DNA from 2 places in the Oceanobacillus sp. E9 genome. Region 1 is predicted to be linked to the other one. Evidence: riboswitches for the same ligand, from Rfam matches in the RefSeq annotation. Region 1 holds a riboswitch; the other holds the start of a gene.
The links. Region 1 has a riboswitch for FMN ahead of AQ616_RS09840 (ECF transporter S component). Riboswitches for the same ligand answer to the same signal wherever they lie in the genome.

Region 1 (8,115 bases):
TGAATCAGAATTAACTGTTGCAGGAACTGCTTCACCTACAACAACCTTACAACTGTTGAACAATGGAGAAGATGTTGGTACTGCAGAAGTTGGAGATAGTGGAGAGTTCTCTATTCCAGTTGATTTAACGGAAGGTGCAAACGAACTCCAAGCTCAAACAATTATGGAAGATGTCGTTGTTGGAGAATCGGATACTGTAACGGTTACTCTAGATACTGAATCACCAGAATTAACGATTGATAATCCTTCAGATGGGGATAAGACTAATCGTGAAACAGTGACAGTAGAAGGTACTGTTGCAGATGAAAACCTAGACTATGTCGAAGTTAATGGGCAGCAAGCATCTGTAGAAGATGGTGCTTATTCTAAGCGTATTTTACTTGATGAAGGCGAAAATACAATTGAAGTTGTTGCCGCTGACTTGGCTGGAAATACAACGACTGAATCAGTCACTATAGAAGCGGATTACACTGCTCCTGAAATTGAAAATGTAACTCCAACAGAAGATGTACATCTCAGTGCGGGAGAAAGTGTGAAAATTGAGTTTGAAGCTGATCCAGGTTTACGTGCAACTTATGTTATTCATATGCCATTAACGAACCTTGGACTTACGAATGCAACTGAACTTCCAATGATGGAAGTTTCAGAAGGTAAGTATGTTGGTTATTGGACTGCTACGAGTAATGCAGTTGCAGATGGTGCAGTTATTGAAGTTATTGCAAAAGATAGCTTCGGTAATGAAACAAGAGAACAAGCTGAAGGAAAACTATTTATTAATCTAGAAGAATAGTAATAGCTTGTTACAGTAAAAGTCTGTAGAAAAGGAAGAAATTTCTTTCCTACAGACTTTTTTCTATTTTAAAAATTCTATTAATGTATTGTTTAATCTATATTTGATATAGTGTATGCTGGGTTAAGAATAACCATTTTTTATATGGATATACATAAGGGGAAAGGTATGAATATAAATGAAATTATAATGTTGATATTAGCAGCTTTTTTATTACTTGGTGGTATTGATTATTTAGCTGGTAATCGCTTAGGCTTGGGGGAAAAATTTAAAGAAGGAATTATGTCTATGGGGACGTTAGCATTAGTAATAGTAGGAATAGTCTCTTTAGCTCCAGTAATTGCTAATATTTTGACTCCGATCGTAACACCTTTTTACAGATGGATTGGGGCAGACCCATCTACATTTGCGAATACAATATTGGCATTAGATATGGGTGGACAAGCACTTGCAGAACAAATGGCTGAAAGCAATGAAGCTGCGTTATTTGCTTGGGTATTTTTAGGTACTATGCTCGGACCAACGATTTCATTTACCATACCAGTTGCACTTAGTATGATTACAAAACAAGATCATTCGTATTTTGCGAAGGGGATAATGATTGGAATTAGTACGATCCCTATTGGTTGCTTAATTGGAGGATTTTATGCTGAACTTGACTGGTCTATGATGTTTCGAAATCTTGTAATTCCAATTGTGTTTTCAATTTGTATTTTAATAGGACTACTATTTTTTGTTGACAATATGATGATACTATTTCATTGGTTAGGTAAAACAGTAACAACAATTGCGTTAATTGGATTATTAGCGATTGGTATTGAAACCATTACTGAAATCACAGTTATTCCGGGGTTAGCTCCTCTAGAAGATGGTATCCAAATAGTCGGATTAATCGCAATTGTGTTAGCTGGTGCCTTTCCATTTGTTGCAGTAATTACAAAACTTGCTTCGAAACATTTACAAAAGATTGGTAATAGATTACAAATAAATTCAGCTTCTACGGCAGGGCTTATAGCATCTGTAGCTCATGTGATTCCTATGCTAGCATTATTAACGCAAATGAATGAACGTGGAAAGGTTATGAATGTAGCTTTTGCAGTGAGTGGTGCATTTGTATTTGGTGGCCATTTAGGTTTTGTTGCAAGTATAGAATCATCCATGGTGATTGCGATGATAATAGGAAAGTTATCTTCTGGTATTTCAGCAATTGTGTTAGCGTTGTTACTTACTTCATCAAAAGATAGTAATATACTTGCTAAAAATTCAATGTGAAGGTATAATGGTTTCTAACAAATAAATATTCGATTCCAATCTTCGGGGCAGGGTGTAATTCCCGACCGGCGGTAAAGTCCGCGAGCTGCATACGTATTGTGGTTGATCTGGTTAGATTCCAGTACCGACAGTTATAGTCTGGATGGGAGAAGATGTCGATCATGTTTGTGTTACACATTTTTTGTGTGCATTATTTGACGATGTATTCAAACCCTAGGGCTCCGCTCTAGGGTTTTATTAATGAAACACATAACAGGTAATCGTCCTTCATCACAAGATCGGAGTCGAATGAATTGATGGAGGAGACACAGATGCAAAAATCGAAAAGAAACAATTTATTAAAGTTAATTATCATTGCGTTATTAAGTACAATTTCATTGGTATTATTTTTTATTAATTTTCCATTACCATTTTTACCGACACCATATTTAAAAGTAGACTTTAGTGATGTACCTGCTTTGATAGCTTCATTGATTTTCTCCCCAATTGCAGGCATTGTAGTAGTTGGTTTTAAGAATTTATTGTATCTTGCAGTTTCCGGATCTGCAGATCCAATTGGAGTTATGTCAAACTTTATTGCAGGCGTAATGTTAGTTGTTCCAGTTTCTATGATTTATCACCGAGTTAAAGGTATGAAAGGATTACTAACTGGATTAGTTATTGGTACGCTTGTGATGGCAATTGGAATGAGTGTTATGAATTACTATCTGATTTTACCGGCTTATGGTTGGTTTATGGGATGGGAAATGTCTAATCAAGTTAAATGGATATCTGTTATAGCAGGTGTATTACCATTTAATATGTTAAAAGGTGTATTTATTGCAGTATTGTTTATTCCATTATTTATAAAATTACAAGCCTGGGTTCAACAACAACAAACAAGGTTTTCTCTAAAATAAATTAAAAAGCTTCGCAACCACAATGGTAGCGAAGCTTTTTGTGATATATAAGGAATTTTGAAATTTATGTGCGGTGGAGAACCAACTACTTCTGGCACAAACGAAGTGCTTTTTAATAGTTTTCTTCTTCCTCTGATACTAAAAGACGGGCAGTGGGCATTACTTCTAATCGTTCTTCTGGAATAGGTTCACCTGATTTTTCACTAATCCCATACGTACCATCTTCGATCCTTTGCAATGCATCTTCAATTTCTTGTAATTGATCTTCTCGCATCAGATTAAGACCAGCATCTCGTTGTTGTTCAAATTGTTCTGTACCCAAATCCGCTGGATGATTATCAAAATTAGTGAGTTCATCAGAACTCGTATTATTGTCTTGTCTATCCTCTAAATCTTCTTTCATTTGCTGTAATTTCTTTTTAAAATAATTTAACTTATCTTTACTTAATTTATTTGTCATAGTTCCATCCTTTCAAAGTTATAACAATGCTGTTATAAGTAGTGATAGCCCTAATAACATTCCATACATTGTGTTTGTTTTTGCAGTAGCGCCCATCGCCGGCATCATTTCAATCGATGTTTTCTTACCTTGGAATTTCTTAATGACTCCATATGCTTTTGGGACACTTAAGAAAGTGATAAAGGACCAAATCGGAAGGAACCCGATAAAGATATACAATAAGGTCATAATATACGCCAACGCCATTAATGTCCCAAGTAGTGCAACGGATCGTTCTTTGCCAATCAAGACTGCAATAGTTTTTCTACCACCGCGTTTGTCCCCTTCGCGATCTCGGATATTGTTTGCAAAATTGATACAACCGATAAAGATAGTAATAGGTATTGAAACCCAAATTATTTCCGAAGTTATCGTCTCCGTTTGAATATAGTAAGTAATACCAATTATCACGGATCCCATCAATACTCCTGAGAATAATTCTCCAAATGGAGTATATGAAATTGGAATAGGGCCTCCAGTATATAAATAACCAATTATCATACAAATTAAACCAATTATTGCAACCCACCAACTAGACATCACACAAATGTATATTCCCAGTAAAACAGATATTCCATAAAATAGGAATGCTAAATTTCGAATATGTTTTGGATCTATCCCATCACGTACAATAGATCCTCCAATCCCAACAGATTGATCATTATCTAATCCACGAACAAAATCATAATACTCATTAAACATATTGGTAGCTGATTGAATTAATAAAGAAGCTATTAACATTGCTATGAAAATCAACCAGTTAATGGTACCTTCATTAAATGCAATCATTGTTCCAACAAAAACTGGGACAAATGATGCGGTCAAAGTGTGTGGTCGAAGTAGTCGCCACCAAACGTGAATTCCTTCACGTTCATTTAATAATTTTTTCATATTCGATGTATCTTTTGATTGCATTGAAATAAGCCTCCTGATTTGTCTATATCATATTAATTTTATGGAAAGGTTAAGAAGGTGTCAATGTATGTTATAATCAGGAATTTTTTCGAAATAATAGGCTTTTCTTGAGAAACTCGTAAAAAGAGCATAAAATAAGGAAGGATATAATTAATTTACGATATTATGTCGGGGGTTCATAGGAATGATTGGAATAGAAGAAAAACAACTAGCAATTCTTGTTGATAAAGCAATTAATGAAATGTTATCTGAAGATCAAGCTAAGTTGTTTAGTTACACGAAAAAAATTAACCATCCTAACATATACTCTTTTTTGCAATTAGCAGGAGATAGGAAATTAACAAGAAGTTTCTGGTCGAGTAATTCGAACGATGTAACCATTCTTGGTGCTGGACAGGCAGTTACCATACAAGCGGAAGGTCAACGTTTTCGATCAATAGAAAATGATTGGAATGAGTTGTTGAAAAGAGCCACTATTCACAATCCTTTTGAAAAGCAAGGAACTGGAATTGTAGGACTAGGTGGTTTTGCATTTGATCCAAAAAAAGAATCAACACACTTGTGGCGTAATTTTCCAGCTGGTCAATTAACGATACCTCAAGTTATGGTTACAATAGTAGACAATCAATGTTATTTAACTTTCAATATGTATTTGCATACAAATGATCATGGCTTTCAATTAATGGAAGAATACAAAGAATTGGAGTCTTATTTATTAGGAGAATCGAATTTTTTAAAACAAGATATTAACATGATTGAAAAGAAAGAAGTAAATCCACAACAATGGATGCAGACTGTTCAAAAAGCAACAGAAGAAATGAAAACTTCCATTACCAATAAGATTGTATTGGCAAGAGAGATTCGTTTACGTTTTGATAAACGAGCAGATATTCCCTCGATTATAAGAAAACTATTAGAAACGCAATCGAATAGTTATATTTTTGCATATGAGATTGACGGCGATTGTTTTGTAGGGGCTACTCCTGAACGACTTGTTAAAGTGGAAGGAAATAAATTATTTTCTACTTGTCTCGCAGGTACTGCACCAAGAGGAAAGACAACTAAAGAAGACCAAAAAATTGCTGAGGATCTTTTTACAGATCCAAAGAATCGAAAAGAGCATGACTATGTTGTTCAAATGATTAGAAAAGCAGTTGAAAGATACTGTACTAATGTAGATATTCCTAGTGAACCACAAGTGTATATCTATAAGACATTACAACATCTTTATACACCTGTAACTGCTAAATTAATGAATAGCAATAGTATCTTCTCTATTATAGAGGAACTTCATCCAACTCCAGCTTTAGGTGGAACACCTAGGGAAGAATCCATGTCTTTTATTAGAAATAATGAACGGTTAGACAGAGGTTGGTACGGTGCTCCTATTGGATGGCTAGATAGTAATAATAATGGTGAGTTTGCCGTAGCTATACGTTCTGCCATGATTCAAGGAACTGAGGCGTCACTTTTTGCAGGCTGCGGAATTGTATCAGATTCAGATCCAGTGAGTGAATATGAAGAAACAAATATTAAATTGATGCCAATGCTCTCTGTTTTAGGAGGATAGACGATGGATTATACAGAAAAGTTAACGCGCTATGTCGCGAATTTTGTAGATGAATTAGCAAAAAGTGGTGTGACGGATGTGGTGATTTCTCCTGGATCTCGTTCTACACCACTTGCTCTTGTATTTACAGAGCATCCATCCATAAAAGAGTGGATTATCGTCGATGAGCGTTCTGCTGCTTTTTTCGCTTTAGGATTAGCGAAGAAATCAAATCGTGCAGTGGTAGTAGTATGTACTTCAGGAACAGCAGCAGCAAACTATTATCCTGCAATTGTGGAAGCGCATTATAGTCGTGTACCACTTCTTGTATTAACTGCTGATCGTCCGCATGAGCTGAGACATATCGGAGCTCCTCAAACAATTGAACAAATTAAAATGTATGGTGACTATACAAAATGGTTTCATGAAATGGCTTTGCCGGAAGCAACAGATAGGATGTTGCATTATGTTCGTAATAAAGCATCTCATGCGAAACACGTTGCAGAGGAAGGGAATCCTGGAGTTGTCCATTTAAACTTCCCATTACGCGAACCGCTAACACCTAATTTTTCTTTGGATTCTATTTGGAGTACAAACAGCTATACTAGACAAAATATTATGCAAGAGGGAACAAAACAATTAACTACAAAGCAATTGCAAAGGTTACTAGAGGAGCTCGGTCCAAACAAAAAAGGATTGTTTGTATGTGGACCACAGACAGATGCTAAGTTTGCGGATGCAGTCACTTCATTAGCTGGGAAGTGGGGGATTCCTGTAGTTGCTGACCCTTTATCACAGATAAGAACGGGAAAGCATCATAAGGACAATGTAATTGATGGGTACGATGCGTTCTTAAGAGAACCGGAAATTAGAGATAAACTAAAGCCCGATTATATTATCCGGTTTGGAGCTATGCCAGTTTCTAAAGCGTATTTATTTTATGTTATGGAAAATGTGGATATACCGCAGTACGTAATCGAGCCTTCGGAGGGAATACGAGATCATTCGTCTAATCAAGGAACATTTTTATTTGCAGAACCAACTATATTTTGTGAACAACTTAATCAAATGACTGAGAATCAAGATGTATCTATTGAATGGCTAAAGACTTGGCAAGAGATGAATCAAATTGCTAAGCATTATCTTTTAGAAGGTATCGAAGAGCAAATAACTGAAGGAGAGGCTGTTCGAGGTTTAGCTGAAGTAATCCCAGATGGAAGCACTTTGTATGTTGGGAATAGCATGGCAATTCGAGATGTAGATACGTTTTATATGACTTCACCTAAATCAATAAATATATTAGCGAATCGTGGCGCTAACGGTATTGATGGTATGGTTTCAAGTGGAGTAGGAGCTTCTGCAGATAATGAAAGGGTAACATTATTACTTGGTGACTTATCTTTATTTCACGATATGAATGGGTTATTTGCTGCAAAACATTATACATTACCAATTACAATTGTGTTAATCAATAATAATGGTGGTGGGATATTTTCCTTCTTGCCTCAAGCGAAGGATAAGCGACATTTTGAAGCTTTGTTTGGTACTCCAATGAACTTGTCCTTTGAACAGGTGGCGAGACTGTATGATGCAAATTACAATCATGTGAACACAGAGGAAGAATTAAAAGTAGCTTTATATGAAAGTTATCGACTTGATGGTCTATCAATTATTGAGGTAAAAACAGATCGCGAACAAAATGTTCTATGGCACCAAGCAAAATGGCAATCGATTAAGAAAGCTATTTTAAAGGATGGTTAGATGAGTTTGGAAGATAATGAATTGTACTATGAAATAGTTGGAGATGGTGAACCGATTGTGATGTTACATGGGTTTACAGGAACACGTCATACTTGGGGATCATTAAAGACTTTTTTAAGCGACTATCAATTAATTTTATTTGATCTTCCAGGGCATGGTCGTTCGAAGGGATATTCTCTGACCTCGATGAAGGCATGTTGTAAGCAACTTAGAAAACAGCTAAATAAAATGAATATAATGAAATTCCACTTAGTCGGCTATTCTATGGGAGGACGTACCGCAATTCATTTTGCTAATGAATTTCCTGATATGATACAATCATTAATTTTAGAAAGTGCTTCCCCTGGTTTATCCTCTGAATTAGAGCAAAGTCAGCGACAGCAAAATGATAAGAATTTGGCAAACTATATATTACAAAATGGTATAGAAG
Region 2 (8,115 bases), on a different contig from region 1:
CAATAATAATAAGGCATCTGCATCAATTCCAGTTATAAATGTTGCTCTCTGTTTGACTTGCAATTCATCTACTTGCTCGCTAAATGCATGTTCTGCGTAATATTGTAATCCATAAAGAGAAGTGTACACATTGTTTTCATATCCATCATCACCCCATAAAGTCACAAACACATCACGAATTCCGTTATCTTTACATGCTTGAAGTGCTTTTTCACTCGCGCTTAAAGAAATATGATAGTTTGGTGCGAATGTATTCCACACCCACATGCCTCCTGCGAACGCTGGAGTCCTGCCAAACCGTTTTAATTGACCTATCATATTGTCATAGTGATCATAATCCGTTTGGTTATACTGCCAATACATAAATTGAACATTTTCTGGTAATTGTTGAATAATATATTCTGGCAGATTCGTAGATTTGTCGTACTGATCTCCTGTTTCCGATGCTAACTTTAAAAACATATCACTCCACATCATCGCTTCTAATTCATATTTATCCGTGAATTCTAATACCCTTGTTAAATGTTTCGACATCATCTCAAAGCGGGATTGATAACCATGAATATTTAGGAACCTTCCTCTACCTACTTCTTCCGCTTCGTCCATACCTATATGAATACGTTTACTGCGGAATGGTTTTGTAACCGCATGTATCATTCTATCTAGCAAATCATACGTATCTTCACTTTCCAGCAACAATGCACCTCTTGTATCCTTGTATTTATAGGCAGCATCCCATTTTAGAAATTCCTCCAAATGAGCCAGTGTCTGGATACACGGTATTAGCTCTATCCCGAATAATGCAGCGTATTCATCCAATTCACGTAGTTCGACTTCTGTGTAACGTCCACGCATGTAACCAAAGTAAGGTTCATCACTCACTTCATAGGTATCCTCCATATAAAGCATGATGCTATTATGCCCCATCATAGCTAACTTTCGGATAAAATCTTTTAATGTTGTTAATTTCATGGTCATATTCCGTGAAAGGTCGAACATCGGTCCAACAGTTGAAAATTGCATTTTTTCGTTTGTTTCCAGAGGAGTATCTTCTTGTTGTAGATGTTGAAGCAGCATACTAAAAGCGCGAAAGAATTGATTAGGGTATGCGTATGTGATGGTCCCATTTCCTTGTCTATAAGAGATTGCTAAGCCATTGAGTGTTTCTTCCTGCACACAAGTAATGTTAATCTCGGATCGTTCAGCCAATGAGAAATCATAGCTTGCTTGTAACTCGCTTAACCCTTTCATGATAATGGCACTATCGCCTGTTATCGTAAATTTCATATTCTATTCCCATCCTTTCTATTAAATTATTTCTACATGAAACCTCCTATCTAGATTTTTATCAATCAAAATTTATTATTTCAAATTTTTAACATTTTCACAACAGTATTTTTAACTTCTGTTTATGTACACTTGTACTAGATGTAGCTGGTTTCAATTATTTAGTTATTCATAGCACACAAATGAGTCTATTTTATAATCAAAATATTTTGTGTGAAGTTCGAATGTTCGCTATTTTTATTTTCATTACAGCTTTCCCCAGGCACAGCATCAGCTATTCTGAGCAGGAGTCGCCTTCTTTCATTACAATCAAAGCCAAGTGATTGCGGTTAATCTAACGTTGTTATATAAATACCAATAAAACATTCGATTTTAAATAAAACTTAGAATGATGAAATTGACTCAAATATTATAATTCCCGCAACTAAAAAAACTGTCCATAGCCTTCGTTTATCACGGTGAGACTTCTGGACAGTTTGTTCATACTAGTTCATTCCGATGCTCTCTATTTGGAATTGTTCGTTTAATGATATCATTTCAAGTAACCCGAGCGCTGTTTCTGCACCTTTATTTCCAGCTTTCGTTCCTGCTCTTTCTACAGCTTGCTCAATCGACTCTGTTGTTAATACACCAAACAATACTGGTATGTTGCTATTCATCCCTACTTGGGCTACTCCCTTGGAGACTTCATTACAAACATAATCATAATGTGTAGTTGCTCCGCGGATAACTGTTCCTAACGTTAATACACCGTCATATTTTTGTGAATTAACTGCACGTTTAGTTATAAAAGGAATTTCAAAAGCGCCAGGAACCCAGATCACATCGATATTTTCTCTAGCTACGCCGTGACGAATAAGCATATCTTCTGCACCGGATAATAGTCTCGCAGTAATAAACTCATTAAATCTACTTGTTACAATCGCAATCTTCTTTCCCTGTCCATTATAGTTTCCTTCATATATTGTCATACGATCAAACTCCTCTACGATTAATTTTCTATAGCTATTTCTTTTTTTCGATATTGAACGAGATCTTCTACTGTAATTAAGGTTAAATGCCATTGTTTCGCCAGTGTTTCAAGAGCTGGATATCTTGCCATCGATCCATCATCATTTAAAATTTCACAAATATACGCCGATGGAAACGAGTTTGATAGACTTGCCAAATCAACAGCTGCTTCTGTGTGACCTCTACGTTCCAATACGCCTGCATTCTTCGCTATTAATGGAAACATATGACCCGGACGCTTGAAATCTGTCGTTTTTGATAATGGGTCAGCTAAAGCCCGTATTGTATCTGCACGATCAGCCGTAGAAATCCCTGTAGAATTGGTATAATGATCAACACTAACCGTAAATTGAGTACCATACGTATCGGTATTATTTTTAGACATTGCATCTAAATCTAATTCCACCGCTCGTTTTTCTGTAATTGGAACGCAGATTAATCCTCGTCCGTATTTAGTCATAAAATTAACATTTTCATGCGTTACCAACTCGCTGAGTCCAACAAGATCTCCTTCTGCTTCTCGGTCCGCATCATCTGCAACAATAATCAATTTTCCATTCCGCAAATCTTCTATCGCCCGCTCTATCTTGCTTTGCTCGTTCATATTTTCCCTCCTTAGAATCCATTTTCTTGTAAAAAGGACTGTGATAAGGTTTGCTTGTTTGCTTGAAGAATATATTTAGCAAGCATATCCGTCTCCATATTTACGTAATCACCCACTCGACGTTGGGACAAAATCGATGCTTGCTGTGAATGGGGAATCAAACTAATCGTAAATGTATGACTAGATTTTTCTACAACCGTTAAACTGGTACCATCCAAGGTAACTGAACCTTTCGCAATGACTTCTTGCGCATATGGTATCGGCAATGTGAAGCTCATGTAATATGCATTTTGGTCTTTCCATGTACGTTTGACGGTAATAGTGGAATCTACGTGACCCGCAACGATGTGCCCTTCAAATCGATCTGTTGCACGCATCGCCCTTTCCAAATTCACAGATGAACCAATACTCACATATTGAAGATTGGTAGATCGAAATGTTTCAGGCATGACATCAGCCGTAAATGTATCCTCAGCTACTTTGGTGGCAGTCAGACACACTCCATTAACAGCCATGCTGTCGCCAACGTTGTAATGCAGCAATTGCGACTCTGTTGTATGAATAACAAGTTGAATTGTTTCTCGTCGCTTCTCCACGTTCGTTACTTGCCCAATTGTTTGAACAACTCCTGTAAACAAACCATCAGCTCCTTTTATTTAATTTAATATCAGAAATGAATGTGATCTCTTTAAAGGGGGAATAATACTGAAATAGAGAGTAAGCAACTAAATTAGTCTCACTCGTAGAACGATGTAAGGAAAAATGAATTACATAATCTCCATATAAATAGCCCCGCAATATGTAGATTGCGGGGCATAGCTAACTCTAATAAACGATATGTGTAAAAATACGTAAATTTAAGACAACTAGAAACAACCTAGTTTTCTCCACGTCAATAGATATACGTATCCATACAGCTATTCTTCTCCCATCCAGACTATTACTGTCGGTTCTAGATTCTCACTAGATCCACCGCATGAAAGCGGGTCACGGACTTCAAGTTCTTATTAACTTGTCACCGCCGGTCGGGAATTACACCCTGCCCCGAAGAATACACTATTCAATTCTAAGTAAAAGTGTAAAACTTCAGATAGTTAATGTCAAATAAAATAAATAAATTAATTAAGTACGTAGCTTGCCAATACGGTTTGAACTTCATATATATTTAAGCTTTTGTTAAACTGCTTTTGGAAAGGCACAGAATTACCAGATATCCAGATTTTCAACTCAGCATCTAAATCAAAACTTCCAGCGGTTTCAATACTAAAGTGAACAATATTTTTGTAAGGTATGGAATGGATTTCCATCTTTTTACCTGTTACACCTTGTTTATCTACTAAAATTAATCGCTTGTTTGTAAAGATAAACAAATCTCGAATAAGTTTATACGTTCTCTCAATATTTTCCGATTCCGCTAAAACTTGCTTAAATTCTTCTTCAATTTTGCTCTTATCTACTTCAGAAGCATTCCCCATAATACCATCAAAAAGACCCATGTGTATTCCCCCTAAAAGTTTAGTTATATAGGTAATTATACCATATGAGTAAATTTCTGTTGCTTAATTTTATAAATAATAAGACTGAATATAAATATTAATGTTCGGATTATTAGAATTACTTGGTTTTGATTGAAATGGAAGACGGCGACTCCTGCAGGATCAGCACGAGTTGAAAATCCACTAGGAAAAGTGGGATTCTTTTCCTAGTTAGTTGAAGCCGTGCCTGCGGAAAGCGCCGTCTGCAATGGAAATCAAACAGCAATACATTCGGATTTTATTAATTATGAAATTGATTTACATATAAAATATTTCACTTTTTGTATTGACGCTAAATTCTATCGTTAATTACAAACATAAAAAAGCTCTTATTGTGTCTCACAATAAGAGCTCTTAGTAATGCTGTTTATAAGAACATTTGTATGATTAGTCCTGTAATGAGCAGTATAATTGCTCCACCTAAACGAGAAGAGATTTGAGCAAATGGCATTAGTTGCATACGCTTGGAAGCGGATAATACTGCCACGTCTCCAGTACCGCCCATGTTAGCCATACATAATCCACCTGTAATAGCCGCCTCAATTGGGTAAAATCCTACGAGTTTACCTAGCAAGCCTGCACCAAGTATTGCTCCTAATACGACAGCAAATACAGTTAGAATATATTGAAGTGTCAATGCTTCGATTACTGTATTTAAATCCGTGTAAGCAACCCCTATTCCGAATAAAAGTGCTAATGTCCAGTTACTAGCTACGAACTGATACCACTGACTTGCACCATCTAAAACAGTTTGCGGTAAGATATTAGCAATTTTAGTTAAAGCTACTAAAATAATCATAATTGCATACGCATGAATTGGTAAGAAATCCCCTAACACAGAGCCAATTGTAAAGAAAGCAATTGCTGCAAGCAACCCTGCGCCCATTAATTTAATATCATATTTTTGTTCTTTTTTCTCTTCCGTTACTCCTTCAATAATTTGTCCGTTTCCTGTTAAAGAAGGATATTTTTTCCCAATTAAATTTAGTACACTAGCTAACACAATGGCAAATACATTTCCTAAAGCTAGTGCAGGTACTAACATAGAAATATAGTAACTTGGACTGTTGCCTAATAGTTCTGAATAGATTTGACTCATCGGAACAGCGCCTGCTCCCATGCCTCCACCCATAATCGGTAATGTTAAAACAAGTATTGCGTCTTGAATCGTGAATCCTACAATGCTACCAATAATAGCTGCTAAAATAATCGCACCAATGATTGCTCCGAAGATAGGAACAAAGAAACGGACACCAACTTTAACTAATAGCTTAGAGCTCATTCCCAAAATACTTCCGGTAATAAGTGCTGCAATATAAAAATCAAGAAAACCGCCAGTTGTCATAAAATCAGTAACGCCTGTAACGACATACTCTGGCAATATACCGCTATATACCATAAACGCAGAGCCGAATATCGCGACAATTGCTCCCCCACCAAGGAAGGTACGTACGATTGGCGTTCTATCTCCGACGAATCCTAATAGTTCACCAATTACAATCATGACAAGTAAACTACCAATCATACCAGCTGGAAGGCTACCGGAATATATTGCGATAATCGTTATTGCTGAAAATAGAAGAAACCATAACACTGGCATTCCAAATATTTTCACTCCCGTTTGTGGAAGGGAAACTGTATTATTTTTTGTTGTATTCGTTTTCATTTCTGTAGAATCTTTCATTCTATTCACCTTTCTCATTCACTTTTGTTTTTTGAAGAGCCTCCCTATAAAAGATAAGGAAGACTCTTCCCCTCTTACATTAACTTACAGAGCTTGTTTCCTTTTTCTGTTGAATAGCACTCGACATAACAGCTTGCGCAACACGTTCTGCCGCTCTCTCATCCAAGGCATTTGGGATTACCTTATCTTTAGAAACTTCCTGATCATTTAGTACATTCGCAATCCCATAAGCTGCAGCAACCTTCATTTCGGTAGTAATGTCCCTTGCTCCCGCATCAATTGCTCCTCGGAATATTCCTGGAAATGCAAGTAAATTATTGACTTGATTCGGATAATCAGAGCGCCCCGTTGCCACGACTGCTGCACCAGCTTCTATCGCCTCTTCTGGATAGATTTCTGGAATTGGATTCGCAAGTGCAAAGATAATCGGATCCTTCGCCATTGTTTGAATATGTTCTTTCTTTAATGCTCCTGGACCGGATACACCGATGAATACATCCGCCTCTGTAATCGCATCTTTTAAAGTACCGCGAACATTATCTTTATTAGTTACTTCTGCCATTTCTGCTTGCATCGGATTCAACCATTCTTCGCCTTTTGCTACAACGCCTTCTAAGCTTACTAATGTGATATTTGTCAATCCGGCATGATAGAGTAGCTTCGCTATGGCAATTCCTGCTGCACCAGCACCATTAATCACAATTTTAATTGGACGAGTTTGTTTGTTTACCACTTTTAATGCATTCGTTAATGCTGCTAGAACAACAATTGCAGTTCCATGCTGATCATCGTGGAACACTGGAATATCTAATTCTTCTTTCAGACGTTTTTCAATTTCAAAGCAGCGAGGAGCTGCAATATCTTCAAGATTAATCCCAGCAAAAGTTGGTCCCATTGCTTTTACAATATTTACAATTTCATCTACATCCGTAGTATCTAAACAAATAGGAAATCCATCAATGTTAGCGAATTTCTTGAATAATAATGCTTTTCCTTCCATCACAGGCATTGCTGCTTTTGGTCCAATATTTCCTAGACCAAGTACTGCTGTACCGTCTGTTACAATCCCTACCATGTTTCCCCGAGATGTAAGTGTATTGATTTTTTTCGGATCGTCTGCAATCTGTTTACATACATCCGCAACCCCAGGTGTATACACAAGACTTAAATCGTCTTCACTATTTATTTCCATTTTCCCTGTGATTTCTAGCTTTCCTTTATGTTTATAATGAAGTTCAATTGCTTCATCTTTTAAATTTTTATTTACCACTATAATTACCCCCACCGTAATCGCTTTCAATTCGATTTCATATTTATTATAAATATTTGACAAAAAATTGAACGGTTTTGAAACTATTAAAAGGGTTTTGAAATTAAAAAAAGCAGCCAATTCTAAATTAGCTGCTTACATATGGATGTAAGTGATGGTCATTTTCTCTTTTATACTGATACGAATAGACTGGTCGTCCTATCCCATAGGTCATCTTCTCTTCGATCCAATCAATGTCTACTAAGAACTTTAAATATTTACGTATAGATACACGGGAAATATTGGTTTGTTCTGCTAATTTATCTGTAGAGAAAAACGCGCCATGCTGTCGCCTGATTTCGGATACGATGACTTGTAACGTTGACTCTGTCAGGCCTTTTGGCAACATTTTTTCTGGTTCACTCGCTTCTTCTTCCACATGCATAAACTTGTCAAGTTCCTTTTGAGTCATACCTTCTTTGTCCATTAATAATTCTTGTTTTTCTTTATAAACAAGAAGTGATTGTTCTAATCGTTCAAATTCAAATGGTTTGATTAAATAATCTACAGCACCAAATCGTAGGGCTTGCCGTATACGTTCTTTATCTGATGCGGCAGTTATTAATATCACATCCACTTCCACACCCTTACTTCGAATATAAGAAAGTAGCGCTAATCCATTTTCGTCTGGCATATACACATCCAGCAATAATAATTCAACTGTTTGTTGTTCCAAGATTTTCTT

Region 2: linked by a shared signal. The riboswitch ahead of AQ616_RS01550 (riboflavin synthase) and the one ahead of AQ616_RS09840 (ECF transporter S component) in region 1 are both predicted to bind FMN.

What each region holds. Positions count from the first base shown of each region.
Region 1 is NZ_LSNA01000007.1:52,294-60,408, forward strand. It holds gene AQ616_RS09830 (S8 family peptidase) at 1-790, shown strand, start outside; gene eutH (ethanolamine utilization protein EutH) at 959-2,062, shown strand; FMN riboswitch at 2,097-2,220, shown strand; gene AQ616_RS09840 (ECF transporter S component) at 2,374-2,961, shown strand; gene AQ616_RS09845 (TraR/DksA C4-type zinc finger protein) at 3,074-3,421, opposite strand; gene AQ616_RS09850 (1,4-dihydroxy-2-naphthoate polyprenyltransferase) at 3,440-4,375, opposite strand; gene AQ616_RS09855 (isochorismate synthase) at 4,560-5,945, shown strand; gene menD (2-succinyl-5-enolpyruvyl-6-hydroxy-3-cyclohexene-1-carboxylic-acid synthase) at 5,949-7,685, shown strand; gene menH (2-succinyl-6-hydroxy-2,4-cyclohexadiene-1-carboxylate synthase) at 7,686-8,115, shown strand, end outside.
Region 2 is NZ_LSNA01000001.1:343,192-351,306, forward strand. It holds gene AQ616_RS01535 (beta-N-acetylhexosaminidase) at 1-1,287, opposite strand, end outside; gene ribH (6,7-dimethyl-8-ribityllumazine synthase) at 1,773-2,258, opposite strand; gene ribB (3,4-dihydroxy-2-butanone-4-phosphate synthase) at 2,279-2,902, opposite strand; gene AQ616_RS01550 (riboflavin synthase) at 2,914-3,540, opposite strand; FMN riboswitch at 3,819-3,958, opposite strand; gene AQ616_RS01555 (PH domain-containing protein) at 4,021-4,398, opposite strand; gene AQ616_RS01560 (2-hydroxycarboxylate transporter family protein) at 4,805-6,121, opposite strand; gene AQ616_RS01565 (NAD(P)-dependent malic enzyme) at 6,201-7,391, opposite strand; gene AQ616_RS01570 (response regulator) at 7,519-8,115, opposite strand, start outside.